Regions from separate parts of the Bradyrhizobium sp. CCGB01 genome, predicted to be linked through region 1. Evidence: riboswitches for the same ligand, from Rfam matches in the RefSeq annotation. Region 1 holds a riboswitch; each other region holds the start of a gene.

The links. A riboswitch is a leader RNA that binds a small molecule or an ion and turns the genes downstream of it on or off. The one in region 1 is predicted to bind cobalamin.
Region 2: it holds a riboswitch for cobalamin, as region 1 does, so the genes downstream of both, NLM25_RS15125 (TonB-dependent receptor domain-containing protein) here and NLM25_RS16095 (TonB-dependent receptor domain-containing protein) in region 1, are expected to answer to the same signal.
Region 3: it holds a riboswitch for cobalamin, as region 1 does, so the genes downstream of both, NLM25_RS24555 (TonB-dependent receptor plug domain-containing protein) here and NLM25_RS16095 (TonB-dependent receptor domain-containing protein) in region 1, are expected to answer to the same signal.
Region 4: it holds a riboswitch for cobalamin, as region 1 does, so the genes downstream of both, metE (5-methyltetrahydropteroyltriglutamate--homocysteine S-methyltransferase) here and NLM25_RS16095 (TonB-dependent receptor domain-containing protein) in region 1, are expected to answer to the same signal.

Annotation. Positions count from the first base shown of each region.
Region 1 covers NZ_JANADK010000001.1:3,534,972-3,538,177, forward strand. The annotation lists gene cobT (nicotinate-nucleotide--dimethylbenzimidazole phosphoribosyltransferase) at 1-214, shown strand, start outside; gene NLM25_RS16090 (histidine phosphatase family protein) at 221-793, opposite strand; cobalamin riboswitch at 866-1,068, shown strand; gene NLM25_RS16095 (TonB-dependent receptor domain-containing protein) at 1,185-3,206, shown strand, end outside.
Region 2 covers NZ_JANADK010000001.1:3,309,643-3,312,848, forward strand. The annotation lists gene NLM25_RS15125 (TonB-dependent receptor domain-containing protein) at 1-1,636, opposite strand, end outside; cobalamin riboswitch at 1,833-2,041, opposite strand; gene NLM25_RS15130 (methyltransferase domain-containing protein) at 2,388-3,206, shown strand, end outside.
Region 3 covers NZ_JANADK010000001.1:5,322,056-5,325,261, reverse strand. The annotation lists gene NLM25_RS24575 (hypothetical protein) at 25-201, shown strand; gene NLM25_RS24570 (hypothetical protein) at 354-566, shown strand; gene NLM25_RS24565 (hypothetical protein) at 668-925, shown strand; gene NLM25_RS24560 (hypothetical protein) at 1,047-1,268, shown strand; cobalamin riboswitch at 1,343-1,557, shown strand; gene NLM25_RS24555 (TonB-dependent receptor plug domain-containing protein) at 1,668-3,206, shown strand, end outside.
Region 4 covers NZ_JANADK010000001.1:1,797,236-1,800,441, reverse strand. The annotation lists gene NLM25_RS08145 (TauD/TfdA dioxygenase family protein) at 1-520, opposite strand, end outside; cobalamin riboswitch at 1,231-1,456, shown strand; gene metE (5-methyltetrahydropteroyltriglutamate--homocysteine S-methyltransferase) at 1,556-3,206, shown strand, end outside.

The DNA.
Region 1 (3,206 bases):
CCAGCCGTTCCTGCTGCCCTCGCATCAATCGGCGGAGCAGGGGCACCGACTGGTGCTGCGTGCGCTGAATGTGCAGCCGCTGATCAGCCTCGATCTCAGGCTCGGCGAAGGATCGGGCGCGGCCATCGCGCTGCCGCTGGTGCGGCTCGCGTGCAGCCTTCACAACGGCATGGCGACCTTCGCGCAGGCCAATGTGCCGGATCGCCCGGCCTGATCCGGCTCAAGCCGCGCGCTGATTGACGAAGACGACGCGCCAACCGGTCGCGAGCCGGTCGATCCGGGTCAGCGACAGCGGGTCGATCACGAAGCGCAGGGCCGCTTGTGGTGTCAGATCCAGTGCGATGCAGAGTGCGGCGCGGATCGTGCCGGAGTGCACGACGAGCGTTGCTGATCCGGCTCCGATCCGTGACAGACCCAGCCGGACGCGCGCGACCTGATCCTCGAAGCTTTCGCCGCCCGGCGGCCGTCCATGCGCCGGCGCGCTCCAGAACCGCGCATAGGTCTCGCCACCGGTGGCGGCGAGCTCGTCATGCCGCCGGCCGGTCCAGTCGCCAAAATCCTGCTCGCTGAATTCGGTCAGTTGCACAGGTTCGAGTCCCAGCGCGCGCGCCGTCTCAACCGTGCGTCGTGCCGGGCTCGCAAAGCACGCAGCATCCTGCGGCAGCTTCTGCCGCAGGACCTCCAGTTGCGCGCGATCGCCAAGATCGGCCGGCGCGTCGGCTGCGTGGATGGTCCCCGCGATGCCGTCGACGGGCGCATGACGTATCAGCCAGAGGAAGGTCTCGCCTTCCATGCTCGTCTCCAAGGAAGTTGGTCGCTGTGGCAATAACGCCGCAGCTTGTACATTGACTCTGTCTGCATCGTAATCCTAGATGCTCGCGACGGTTTCCCCGAGAGGGGATGAAAAGGGAATGCGGTGCGGGGATTTTGTCCCCAATGCCGCGGCTGCCCCCGCAACTGTAAGCGGCGAATCTTGCATCACGAGCCACTGGGTATCTCGGTCCCGGGAAGGCGACGCAAGGTATTGACCCGCGAGCCAGGAGACCTGCCGTCAGCCGTGGTCACACGCGAAGATGTCGGTCGGGGAGTACAGACATTCGGCTTCATCGGAAGGCTGAAAGCCGGAAGATGGGACCTTGGTTCGCTGTGACGTGCCACTGACGTCATACCGAGGTTCCAAAACCGTGTCTTCCATCCGTCTTGTACGACTGCGCCGCTTCCTGCTCGCTTCCGCTGCACTCACATCGTTTGTATCCGCTGATATGCCCGCCGCCCTGGCGCAGCAGGCCCGTGAACCCCTGCCGCCGGTCGAGGTGTCGCCCGCCCAACCCCGCAAGCAAGCGAAGCCAGCGGGTCGCGAAGCCCAGAGCGCACGCCGCGCGCCAACGCGCAGGTCCGCTGCCGCGGCGGCCGCGTCCAAGCCTGTCGTGCCTGCCGCGACGGCGCAGACGCCGCTCAATACCAATGTGGTTGCCGAAAGCGCCTCGCGGCTCGGCCTGACCGTGCACGAAATTCCCGCAACCGTTGAAGTGATCTCGTCGGAAACCATGCGCGAGCAGGGCTATCGCACCGTGTCCGAGACGGCGCAGGGCGCCGTCGGCGTGACGTCCGGCGACAATCCGGCCGAGCCTGCGGCGTTCTCGATGCGCGGCTTCACCAATAGCCAGATCAACACGCTCTACAATGGCATCAAGATCGGTCCGCAGAATATGACATCGCGGATCACGGACACGGCCAATCTCGAAGCCGTGGAATTCGTGAAAGGTCCGGCCTCAGTGATGTCGGGCGAAGGTGCTGCCGGCGGCGCGATCAATTTCGTCACCAAGGCGCCGCATACGGGACCGGTCCGCAACGAAGCCGATTTTTCCTGGGACTCGCTGAACTCCTTCCGTGCGCACTACGGCTCCGGCGGCAGCACCAATGTGCAGGGCCTCGACTACCGCTTCGACATCAGCCGTTCCTCGCTCAACGGCTTTGCCGACGACACCAACACCAAGACGTTCGATGTGTCGGGCCAGCTCAACTACCGCATCTCCGACAGCCTCAAGGTCTGGGGCGCGATCGAGTATCGCGAAGACCGCTCCAAGGCCTATTGGGGCGCGCCGCTGGTGCCGATCGCCTTCAGCGGGTCGCATGCGACGACGGGGATTGTCTCCGGAAATTATATCTCGAACTACAACAAAACAAATCTCGGCGCGGTCACCATCGACGACCGCACCTTCAACACCAACTACAACGTCCTCGACAATCGCAACGTCGCGCAGGAGGTGTGGCTGCGCGGCGGATTCGAGCTGAAGCTCGCGCCCGACCTGACGCTGAAGAGCCAAGCCTATGGCTACGGTGCGGAGCGCACGTGGTTCAACAACGAAGTTGAGGCGTTTAATTCCGGTACGAACCTGGTCGATCGCGAGCGCTTCTATGTGGCGCACAGTCAGCGACTGGTCGGCAATATCACCGACCTGACCTGGGACACGAATATTGCCGGCTTCGATAATCGGCTGGTCACGACGCTGTCGTCAAGCTACCTCGACTTTGTCAGGCCGGGTGCCGCGAACTTCCCCGGCGACTCCGTCTCGCTGGTCGATCCCGCCCGCGGCTACTACGGCCTGCTCACGACCCAGCAGCAGACCGCCCGCATCGATAACGAGGCGCTGTCGTTCGAGGACCGGCTGAAGCTCACGCGCACCTTCGCACTGATCGGCGGCCTGCGCGTCGAGCATATCGGGCTTGACCGCAATTCGACCGACTCCGCCGGCCTTGTGAAAGCAGGCTTCCCGTTCACAACGGATTGGGCACCGGTGACGGGTCGCATCGGCTACACTTGGGAAGCCGTGCCCGGCCTGACCTTCTTCAGCCAGTACGCCACCGGCGCCGACATCTCCGCCAACAACATCTTCCTGCTGGGACCGACCCAGCCGCTCGACCTGACGACGGCGCGGACCTACGAGACCGGCGTCAAGCATCTGTTCTGGGACAACAGGGCGGAATGGTCGTTCTCGGCCTACGACATCCTGCGCAAGAACGTCTATGCAGCAGCCGGCGGCCAGTCGCTCAACATTGCGGGACGGCAGGAGTCGAAGGGTGTGGAGCTTGCTGCGGCCGTGCGCCCGATCGAGCCGCTGCGTCTGTGGGCCAACATCGCCTATGTCGATGCGCGCTACGCCGACTACAACTTTGCCGGCGGCTCGTTCTCCGGCAACACGCCG
Region 2 (3,206 bases), 230 kb from region 1:
AGCCGACCCGGCCGGTGACCGGGTTGAACGTCTTCGAGAACGGATAGCCGCGGTCGGTGCGCAACACGCCGTCCGGCGAGAAGCGCGTGCGCGACAGCTCGATGTCCTCGAAGCGGATGCCGCCGATCAGTGCGAAGGTCGAGGTCAGCTTGAGCCGGTCCTCGAACGCGAGCGAGGCGGAGTTGAGGTGCGTGTAGATCTTCTCGTCGCTGCGTGGCCCGTAAAGCCCGCGGTCCGGATTGATCAGGTCGACCGTGTCCGAGAAGAACAGCGTGTCCTGCGAGACGTTGAACTGCGAGCTGCTCGCCATGACGGTGGCGACGAAACGGTTGTCCATCCCACTGAAGTTGGAATTGACGGTGAGGTCGGTGATGTTGCCGTAGAGCCGCTGCGCGTGGTCCAGCGCCAGCCGCTCGCGATAGACGTTGTTCGGCCCGGAATCGTCGAACGAATTGATCTCGTTGTTGAACCAGTGCCGGTGCGCGTCGTAGCCGTAGACCTGGCTCCGCAGCGAGATGTTGTTGGTGATGTCCCACTGGAAGCCGCTGCGCAGCCAGAGCTCGCTGGCGCCGCTGTGATTGTCGAGCACGTTGTAGGTGGTGGTCAGCGTGCGCGCGTCCACGGTGACGGGGTTGAGCGTCCCGGTGTGGCCGTTGAGATAGTAGTTGGTCCACCGGCCCGAGACGATGCCCGATGTCGGCACGATGCCCGGCGCATTCGCGGGCACCAGCGGCGTGCCCCAGTAGAAACGGTCCTTGTCCTGTCTGTATTCGGCCGCGCCCCAGATCTTCAGGCTCTCGTTGACGCGGTAGTTCAGCTGTCCCGAGACGTTGCTGAGCTTCGCATAGGTGTCGTCGATAAAGCTCTTGTCGTTGGAATGGCTGATGTCGAAGCGGTAGTCGAGGCCGTTGACGAGCGTGCTGCCGCCCGATCCGTATCCGGCGCGATAGCCGTTGAAGGAGTCGTAGGACGCGAACGCGTCGTTGACGACATTCCCGGTGTGCGGCGCCTTGGTCACGTAGTTGACGGCGCCGCCGGTCGCGCCAAGGCCGGCGATCAGCGAGTCAGGCCCCTTGATGATCTCCACCTGCTGCAGATTGGCGGTGTCCATGGGGCGGCCGGTCATGGTCGACGGCCCGATCGAAATGCCGTTGTAGAGGGTGGAAATCTGGTCGCCGGAAAAGCCGCGCATCGAGAAGATGGCGGGTGCGCCGGGCGCATCGCCGCCGGTCACGCCGACCGCCGCCTTGGCCGCGTCAGTGGTGGTCCTGATGCCGAGGAGCCGCATGGTCTGCTGGTCGATGACCTCGACGGTCGCCGGCGTTTCCCGTGCCGTGATCCCTAGCCGGGAGCCGACCTCGGTGACGACAGCCGTGTTGAGCGGCGTCTGCACCTGATCGCTCGGAGACTGGGGTGCCGGAACGGCGACGGCTGAGGCGGCGCGATTGCGCCCCGTGGCCCGGCGCGCGGTCCGCGACCTCTGATTGCCGGGGCTGACAGCAGGAGCCGGCCTGGGTGTGGCCGGAGAGACGGTCACCGGGTCGATCTCGCGGGAGGCGTTATCGCGGGCCGCGGCCTGCGCCACCGCGACGGAGGACAGCGATGTCGAGAGCAGCAGGGCGAGCACGGCAGGCATGGCCTGCGAGACGCCGATCCGGACACGCCAATACGCCGGCGCAATGCCGGAATCGAAATGAAGATTTTGCACAACAACGCTCTGCGGCGACGCAAACAGACCGTCACCGCGGTTGCCTTAGTCATCTGCCTTCGCCCCAGGCGGCAGATGCACCGGCTACTTCAAGACATCGGGGCACCCCGCCCAATGCGTTCGCGCGTGACTCATGGCTGGCAGCAGGTTTCCTGGCTCGCGGGTCATCGCCTTCGACCGCCTTCCCAGAGGCCCAAGCGGGGCTCCAGTGGTTCGTTTGGTCGTCGGCTATCCGCCTACAGTTGCGGGGGCAGCCGCGGAATTGCCCACCGACGTGGACGCACCGCATTCCCTTAAGTAGTCCTTGCGGACACTACCGATCACGAAACTGGCATCCGGCGATGACCCCGTCAACATCCGCCGGGCCTCTTCGGCTGGCTGGTGCTTCGATGGTGGCCTTGTGTTGCTGTTTTGCCCGAGCTGTCGCCTGGTCGCAGCTCCAGCGCCCGGCCACTTCCGGTCTACGCGGGTGAGCCGTCGCTGTCAGGAAGGCGCCTGTGCGCCGCAACCGGTCTACCTCCGCTTGTCCGCGGCCCCGGACTCGCCTTCGACAGCCTTCATTTGAATGATGACGAGATAGTTGAACGCGACCACTCTTCGTCAAAAGGTCTGAATGAGGTCGGGAGAGATGAGCACTTGTCCAGCATGCGGCAATGCATCAACTGCCAAATTGTTCGAAGTGACCGCAGATCAGGCCTCTCGATCCTTCGTCAATCCGCGCCAGTATCCGGATCGCTTTCGAAAATTAACACGCCACCTGTCGGTTCTCTGGGGGCGCGACACCTGCGATATCCGCAAATGCGCAGATTGCGGATTCGGTTTTGCAGATCCCTTCGTCGCGGGGGGCGCGGAGTTTTATAACCTGGCCGCGCCGCACCCTTCCTATCCAGCCATGAAATGGGAGTATGCAAGGACAATCGAGGAACTGAACGGCCTCGGCACCGCCGGAAAAACTGCGATCGATGTGGGGGCGGGGTTCGGGTATTTTCTCGATCGCATCAGGGACAAATTCTTTCACGCGTCCGATATTTACGCGGTCGACTACAACGAAACGGCGCAACAGGCATTGCGATCGAAAGGCTACAAGACCTTTTCGGTCGACTTTCGAGAGGAGGGCTTCGCCCCCATGAAGGAGGGCTTCGACATCATCTTCATGTTTCAGGTGTTCGAGCACATGGACCGGGTAGATGACGTCTTCGCCCGATTGAAGTACCTCCTCAAGGCGCAGGGCTCTGTCTTCATCGCCGTGCCAAACGAAATCCGAACGAACTACATGGAGTGCCATGGGTCGCTCATAGACATGCCGCCGAACCACATTGGCCGCTGGACGAAGGAGGCGTTTGATGCCGTATGCCGGCGACATGGCCTGCGATTGACCATCTGCGAGCGGGAGCCATTCAACCTCCTGAAGTTCCTCAAGGAGGACATCGTAGACAGCTTTTTGCGAAGGGCCGAGAAGCCGGGCAGCGTCTGCGAGTTCGTGCGCGGCCTGCCGCGG
Region 3 (3,206 bases), 1.8 Mb from region 1:
GAGGCGTTTGACGGGGACACGCCAATGACAGAACTTGAGGACAGGCTGGAGCGGTTTGAGACTCTCACCGCCGAATGCGAGCTGATTGCCAAGCTCGCCACCGACAGCACCAAGCGCGAATTTTATTTGAAGCTCGGGGAGCAGTACCGCCAGCTGGCGGTCGATATGCGGTACGTGATCGCGGCCAGGGCCGCGGCCTGAGGCCGGCTGCAAGCCGTTCTTAATGTTTGGCGCGCATCCTCCTGGATGCGAGCGTCGCGATCCATGATTGCTCGCGGTGGGAATGCCGAGGTCCGTTGCGATGCAGCGTATCTCGCCGACGTCGCTTTGCCGCTCCTTACCAGGGCAATCCCATGCGCCTGCTTGCAGTCCTCATCTTCGCGCTCATGACGGCGGCCTGCAACCAGGAGCAGGACATCACCGGCTCGACGCCGGTCTGCGCGATGCGGAACTACAGCTCCTACAATCCCCGCGACATGAACCAGTGCGTGGCCGCCTGCAAGGCGTGCGACCACGGCAACACGGTCACCTGCACCACGTCATGCACCCTCAAGGGCGCCCACTGAGCGGCGGAGGTTCGGGAGCCGGGGCTGACGGTGCTCGGGCACCGGAACGATTCACAAGGGTTAATCATTGAAGGGATGGGCAGGACGCGGAGTCCTATGGAATGGGTATGCTCGATCCCGGTCGGTTCCTGGTGTCGTGCTCGCATTGCAATGCATGGCCGATGGCGGCCAACGTAAAGCGTGCGAGCTGGTCGGCGTCGCCGCACGAGGTCCGCTTCGTATGCCCGCGCTGCCGCCGCGAGGAGACCGCCATCATCTCCGCCTCGGGTGAACTGACCCCGATCCGGCGCATCGACGTCCCGCCGCGCGACGTCACCGCGGCCTGGGCGCAGGCCCAGCGGCCAAGAGGGCGGGCATAGCCCACCCGTCACAATAGGACAGGGCGGGCGTAGTCGGTTCTGCACAGGGCCCGGTGCCGTTTGGAACCCGGCCGACCGCCAGGCGTTTTAGCCCGACATCAAACGCATCAAGGTCCTGCGAATGATCAGCGAGCATTTCGACACCCGCACACGGATCAACATGAAGCTGGCGCTGGATCGGGTCTGCCGCAATCGCCCGGTCGGCGAGGACCATGACTTCCGCAGGTCCGTTGCCGAACACATCATCCGATGCGCGCTCACGGGCCGCACCGGCATCGGCCAGCTCGTCGATGCCGGCGAGCGGGCGATGATCAGGACGCGTCAGCAGCGGGAGCCGACCTGATTGCGCCAGGTCAACCTGCGCGCGGTGCTGCGACGATCATGCAATCAGCCGATTGACTCACCGCTCCAACGACCCGTAAATTGGATCCTGACGGTTCTCCTCACGGAGATCAAAAGGGAACGTTGTGCGGGATTGTCCCAACGCCGGGATATTCTCAATGCAGCGGCTGCCCCCGCAACTGTAAGCGGTGAATCTTTCGTCATATGCCACTGGGAATCTCGGTCCTGGGAAGGCGACGTAAGGTAACGACCCGCGAGCCAGGAGACCTGCCGTCAGCCGTGGTCACACGCGAAGATGTCGGTCGGGGAGTACAGACATTAGCTTCACCGGAGCAATCGATCGCTCCGTGAAACCTCGTTCGCTGTGACGTGCCACTGACGTCATACCGAGGTTACAAGAGTGTCCCGTATTGTCTCTGCCGCCAGGCGCCTCAGCGCCGGCCTCTTCACGTCTGTTTTCCTGTACTCGTTCAATCCTTCCGCCGCGTTCGCCCAACAATCGGCATCGCCCAATCTGCTGCCCCCGGTCGAAGTCGGGCCATCCGAGCGTACGGCTCGGCCACCGGCCGTACGACATACGTCTGACAAGCCCGAGCGCGGGCGCGTCGTTCGAGCGCTGAGACCAGTGCCGCCGGTATCGCCCCCCGTTGCCGGTATATCCGCGGCCAATCTGTTTCCAACCGTCGTTGTCAGTCCAACTGGCATTGTCACTCCGACCAATCTGGTCGCGAGCTCGGTGACCGTCCTGACCGCCAGGGATATGGAGCGCGATCAGCGCCGCACAGCGTCCGATGCGCTCAGCGCCGTTCCCGGGCTCAACCTCGTCCAGACCGGCGGACCGGGCGGACAGACGTCGGTCTTCATGCGCGGAACGAACTCCAATCACACCAAGGTCCTGATCGACGGTATCGACGTCAGTGATCCCGGCAATCCGAACCGATCGTTCGACTTCGGCCAGTTGTTGACCTCCGACATTCAGCAGATCGAAGTCCTGCGCGGCCCGCAGGGCGGTCTCTACGGCGCGGATGCGCTGGGGGGCGTGATTTCCTTCGTGACCAAAAAGGGTGATGGTCCCGCCCGCGCGACCGGCTCGGTCGAGGGAGGCTCGTTCGGGACGTTCAATCAGACGGCAGGTCTGAGCGGGTCACAGGACCACTTCAACTATGCCTTCAACGTCGCGCATTTTCGCGCAAGCGACGTGCCGGTGACGCCTGTCGAACTGCTGCCGCCGGGCCAGAAGGCGATCGGCAATTCTTACGACAACATGACTTATTCGACCAAGCTCGGTGCCGATGTCAGCGAAAGCCTGACGCTCAATGGCGTCGCGCGCTACACCGACGCCACGCTGCGCTTCACGGGAGACACGTTTGATCCCGTGACACTTGCCAGCTTTCCCGCCGCCGCGCAAAGCACGCAGACCGTGCATCAGCTGTTCACGCGCGGCGAGGCGGTCTGGTCCATTCTCGACGACCGGATGAAGAGCTATTTCGGCGTCAACTACACCAACCACTGGAACCACAACATTTCGCCGGGCGATGCGATGCCGACCATCACCACCGGCGATCGTGTCAAATACGATTGGCACACCACCACACGGCTCGCGCCCAACAACAATGTCATCATCGGCGCCGAGCATGAGACCGAAACGCTGCAAACGGCGACGGTCTCCGCCCAGAACGTCAACAAGGCAGGATATATGGAGTTGCAGTCCCAGTTCGTGGACCGCGTCTTCTTCACGGCCAACGTCCGGCAGGACGACAACGAGCGGTTCGGCGAGCACCCGACCTTTCGCCTGACGTCAGCCGTGATCGTGCCGGTCACGGACACGAAGTTCAGGGGAAGCTACGGCACGGGATTCAAGGCGCCAACGCTCAACCAGCTTTACGTCAGCTTTCCTGCGTTCTTCTTCTTTGCGAATCCCAACCTCAAACCCGAGGAA
Region 4 (3,206 bases), 1.7 Mb from region 1:
CGCGGGGCATTATTGCGTAGTCGAATGCATTGCTGTGGAAGGCCCAGAGCTTGTCCGCAAGCCGTTGCAGCGGCGGTGCCAGGTCGAGGTAAGCCGTGACGGCATTTGACCAGACTGTATCGCCACCGAAAGATGGCATCACAATGCCGCGCAGCACCGCTATCTTGGGGTAGGCATCGACGAACGTTCCATCCGTGTGCCACAGGTCGGCTCGGCTACCGGCGCGAGCCGAATCAAGCTCGATGATCGACGCTGTTCCATTAATGGCACCGCGCATCGGATGAGCCGCCAGACTTCCGAAACGAAGAGCAAAGCGCTCCTGTTCGGCGTCGTCGAGATGTCCTTGGTCGCGAAAGAAGACAACCTTGTGCTCGAGCAACAGCTCATTGATGGCGGCGATCGTTTGGTCGGGCAGATCGCCCGAGAGCTTGACCTTTCGAATTTCTGCGCCGATGCGCGCTGCGCGTTTGATGACGTCGGCGCGAGGAATGACACTATCCGAGACGATCATTGCATTCACAGCGGCACTCTCCAAATTGAGAGATCTGCGGTTCGATCGCCAGACCAAGCTACTCAGCTGGGATAGAACCTGTCGAACGCCACGTTGCGGACAGCATAGCGCCAATCCGTCAAAACCGAGTGACCCCGAGGAGCCGATTTATGCGCGCTTCGGGGTCTCGAAGAGGTGAGGTCTGGCCTGCGTGACGGTTTCTTATCTATTGATTGACCGAATCTGTCAGTTGGATCAATTGCTAACATTGGTAGTTGACTGAGGCATAGGCTTTACTACTCGCTGGCCAATTGATGCAGAAATTGCAGCTCCGTTCAGCGCCGAACGCGCAAAAAAACACCAGTCGGGTGGATAGAGGAATGAGAGAGGGCCCGTGAGATCGATCCTGATGGGAAGCTCAGCGCTAAAGAGCCGCAGTGCTAATCTCATGCGATCGGAAGTCCCAAGAGTAGAGTTGTTCGATCGGTGTTACCGTCCTCACAGCGTCGGAGGTCCAACACCATCGGCGACGCGATCATATGGCCTTCCCCCAGCGCTCCGGGGCGAACAAGGCTTAGGAAACACGTTACGGCGCAAGGTTAGCGTTTTTCGGCCAAGCTCGTCGGGCTGATGCAAGCGCAGAGGTTTACACCATTGATTGCCACGGACTTAAGAACCTCATACCTGCCAGCATGCCGCGGAAAAGGTGATCATGAGGTTGACGTAATCCTTAGGTTACAGATAATCGAAGGCGTCGAGGTTCTTCAGGTCTCGCCTGATCTGGAGCTAAGAGGGAAGCCGGTGCGCTCTGGATCCTTTCGGGATCGAAGTAATGCCGGCGCTGCCCCCGCAACTGTAAGCGGCGAGCCTGCATTCACACGTGTCACTGAAGCAGACGCTTCGGGAAGACCGGATGTAGGCGATGACCTGCGAGCCAGGAGACCTGCCCCGACAACATAATCGTCCACGGGCGGGGTGTCCGGTGGTACGCTAAAGCAGCAGGCGCTTCGCAGCCCTCCTGCCTGCGTCCGCCATGGCTGCCCCCCAAACAATGGGGTTAAAGCTATGTCTATTCTCTCACTTCCTGTCGCAACACTCGGCATGCCACGTATCGGGCCACGCCGCGAACTCAAGCAGGCACTCGAAGGCTTCTGGGCCGGTAAGATCAGCAACCAGCAGCTTCTTGAAACTGCAGCCGGTCTTCGTGTCGCAAATTGGGCGCGTCAGAACTCGCTTGGCGTCACCGTCATCCCGTCAAATGACTTTTCACTCTACGATCAGGTTCTCGACACGAGCGTCATGGTTGGTGCCATTCCGGAAGCGTATGGCTGGGACGGCGGTCCGGTTTCGCTGAAGACTTATTTCGCTATGGCGCGCGGCTCGCAAACCGAGGATCATGAAGCGAGTTGCAGCCACGCCGATGATGCCCGCCCCTCTGCCGCGCAGGAGATGACCAAGTGGTTCGATACGAACTATCACTACATGGTGCCCGAATTCCATCAAGGTCAGACCTTCAGGCTCTCCTCCCGAAAGCCGATCGAGGAATATGAGGAGGCGAAAGCCCTTGGCTATCAGACGCGTCCTGTTCTGGTAGGACCAGTCACCTTCCTGAAGCTTGGCAAGGGCGCCGATCTGACTTTTGATCCGATTTCGCTGCTCGATAGCCTCGTGCCGGTCTATGTTGAGGTACTCAAGGAACTAGCGAAACGCGGAGCCGAGTGGATTCAGCTTGATGAGCCGTGCCTTGTGATTGATCTTGACGAGACCACGCGGAATGCGCTCCAGCGCGCCTATAAGCGTCTCGCCGACGACGTACCTGGCATTAAGGTCATGGTTGCAACTTATTTCGGGGCGATCGGCGACAATCTGTCGACCGCTCTGGAGCTGCCTGTGGCCGGACTGCACGTCGATCTTGTTCGCGCTCCCCAACAATTGAATCAGATTGAATTCGGCGCCCGCGCGGACCTTATGATTTCGCTCGGCGTGATCGATGGTCGCAACGTGTGGCGTTCCAACCTGTCGGCGCTTGTGGACCGGCTCAAGCCCGTCGTTGCCAGGCTCGGCAAGGATCGCCTGCAGCTGGCGCCCTCCTGTTCGCTCATACACGTCCCCATCGACCTTGAGCTCGAGACCGAGCTCGATTTGGACGTGAAGAGCTGGCTTGCATTCTCGGTTCAGAAGATCGGGGAACTCGCGGCCTTGGCGAAAACGCTTGCGGGCGATGAGAATGTCGCCGCGCTTGCCGAATCAGACCTTGCGGCAACGGCTCGCCGAGTATCCTCAAAAATCCATGACACGGCCGTCGCGCAGCGGACGGCCGCGATTGGCGATGATATGCGCCGCCGCAATAGCGCGTTTGCGAGCCGGACCGAAATTCAGCGCAAGCGATTCGGCCTGCCCCTTTTCCCCACGACGACGATCGGATCATTCCCGCAGACGACCGAAGTTCGCAAGGCCCGCGCGGCCCATGCCAGTGGGAAGTTGACAGACGTACAGTATGAACACTTTCTGAAGAAGGAAACGGCTCACGCCGTCCACTGGCAGCAAGACATCGGGCTCGACGTGCTCGTCCACGGCGAGTTCGAGCGCAACGATATGGTCCAATATTTTGCTGAGCAGCTCTCCGGATTCGTGTTCACCAAGCACGGTTGGGTACAGTCTTACGGCTCTCGTTATGTTCGCCCTCCGATCCTGTTCGGTGACGTCTCCCGGCCGA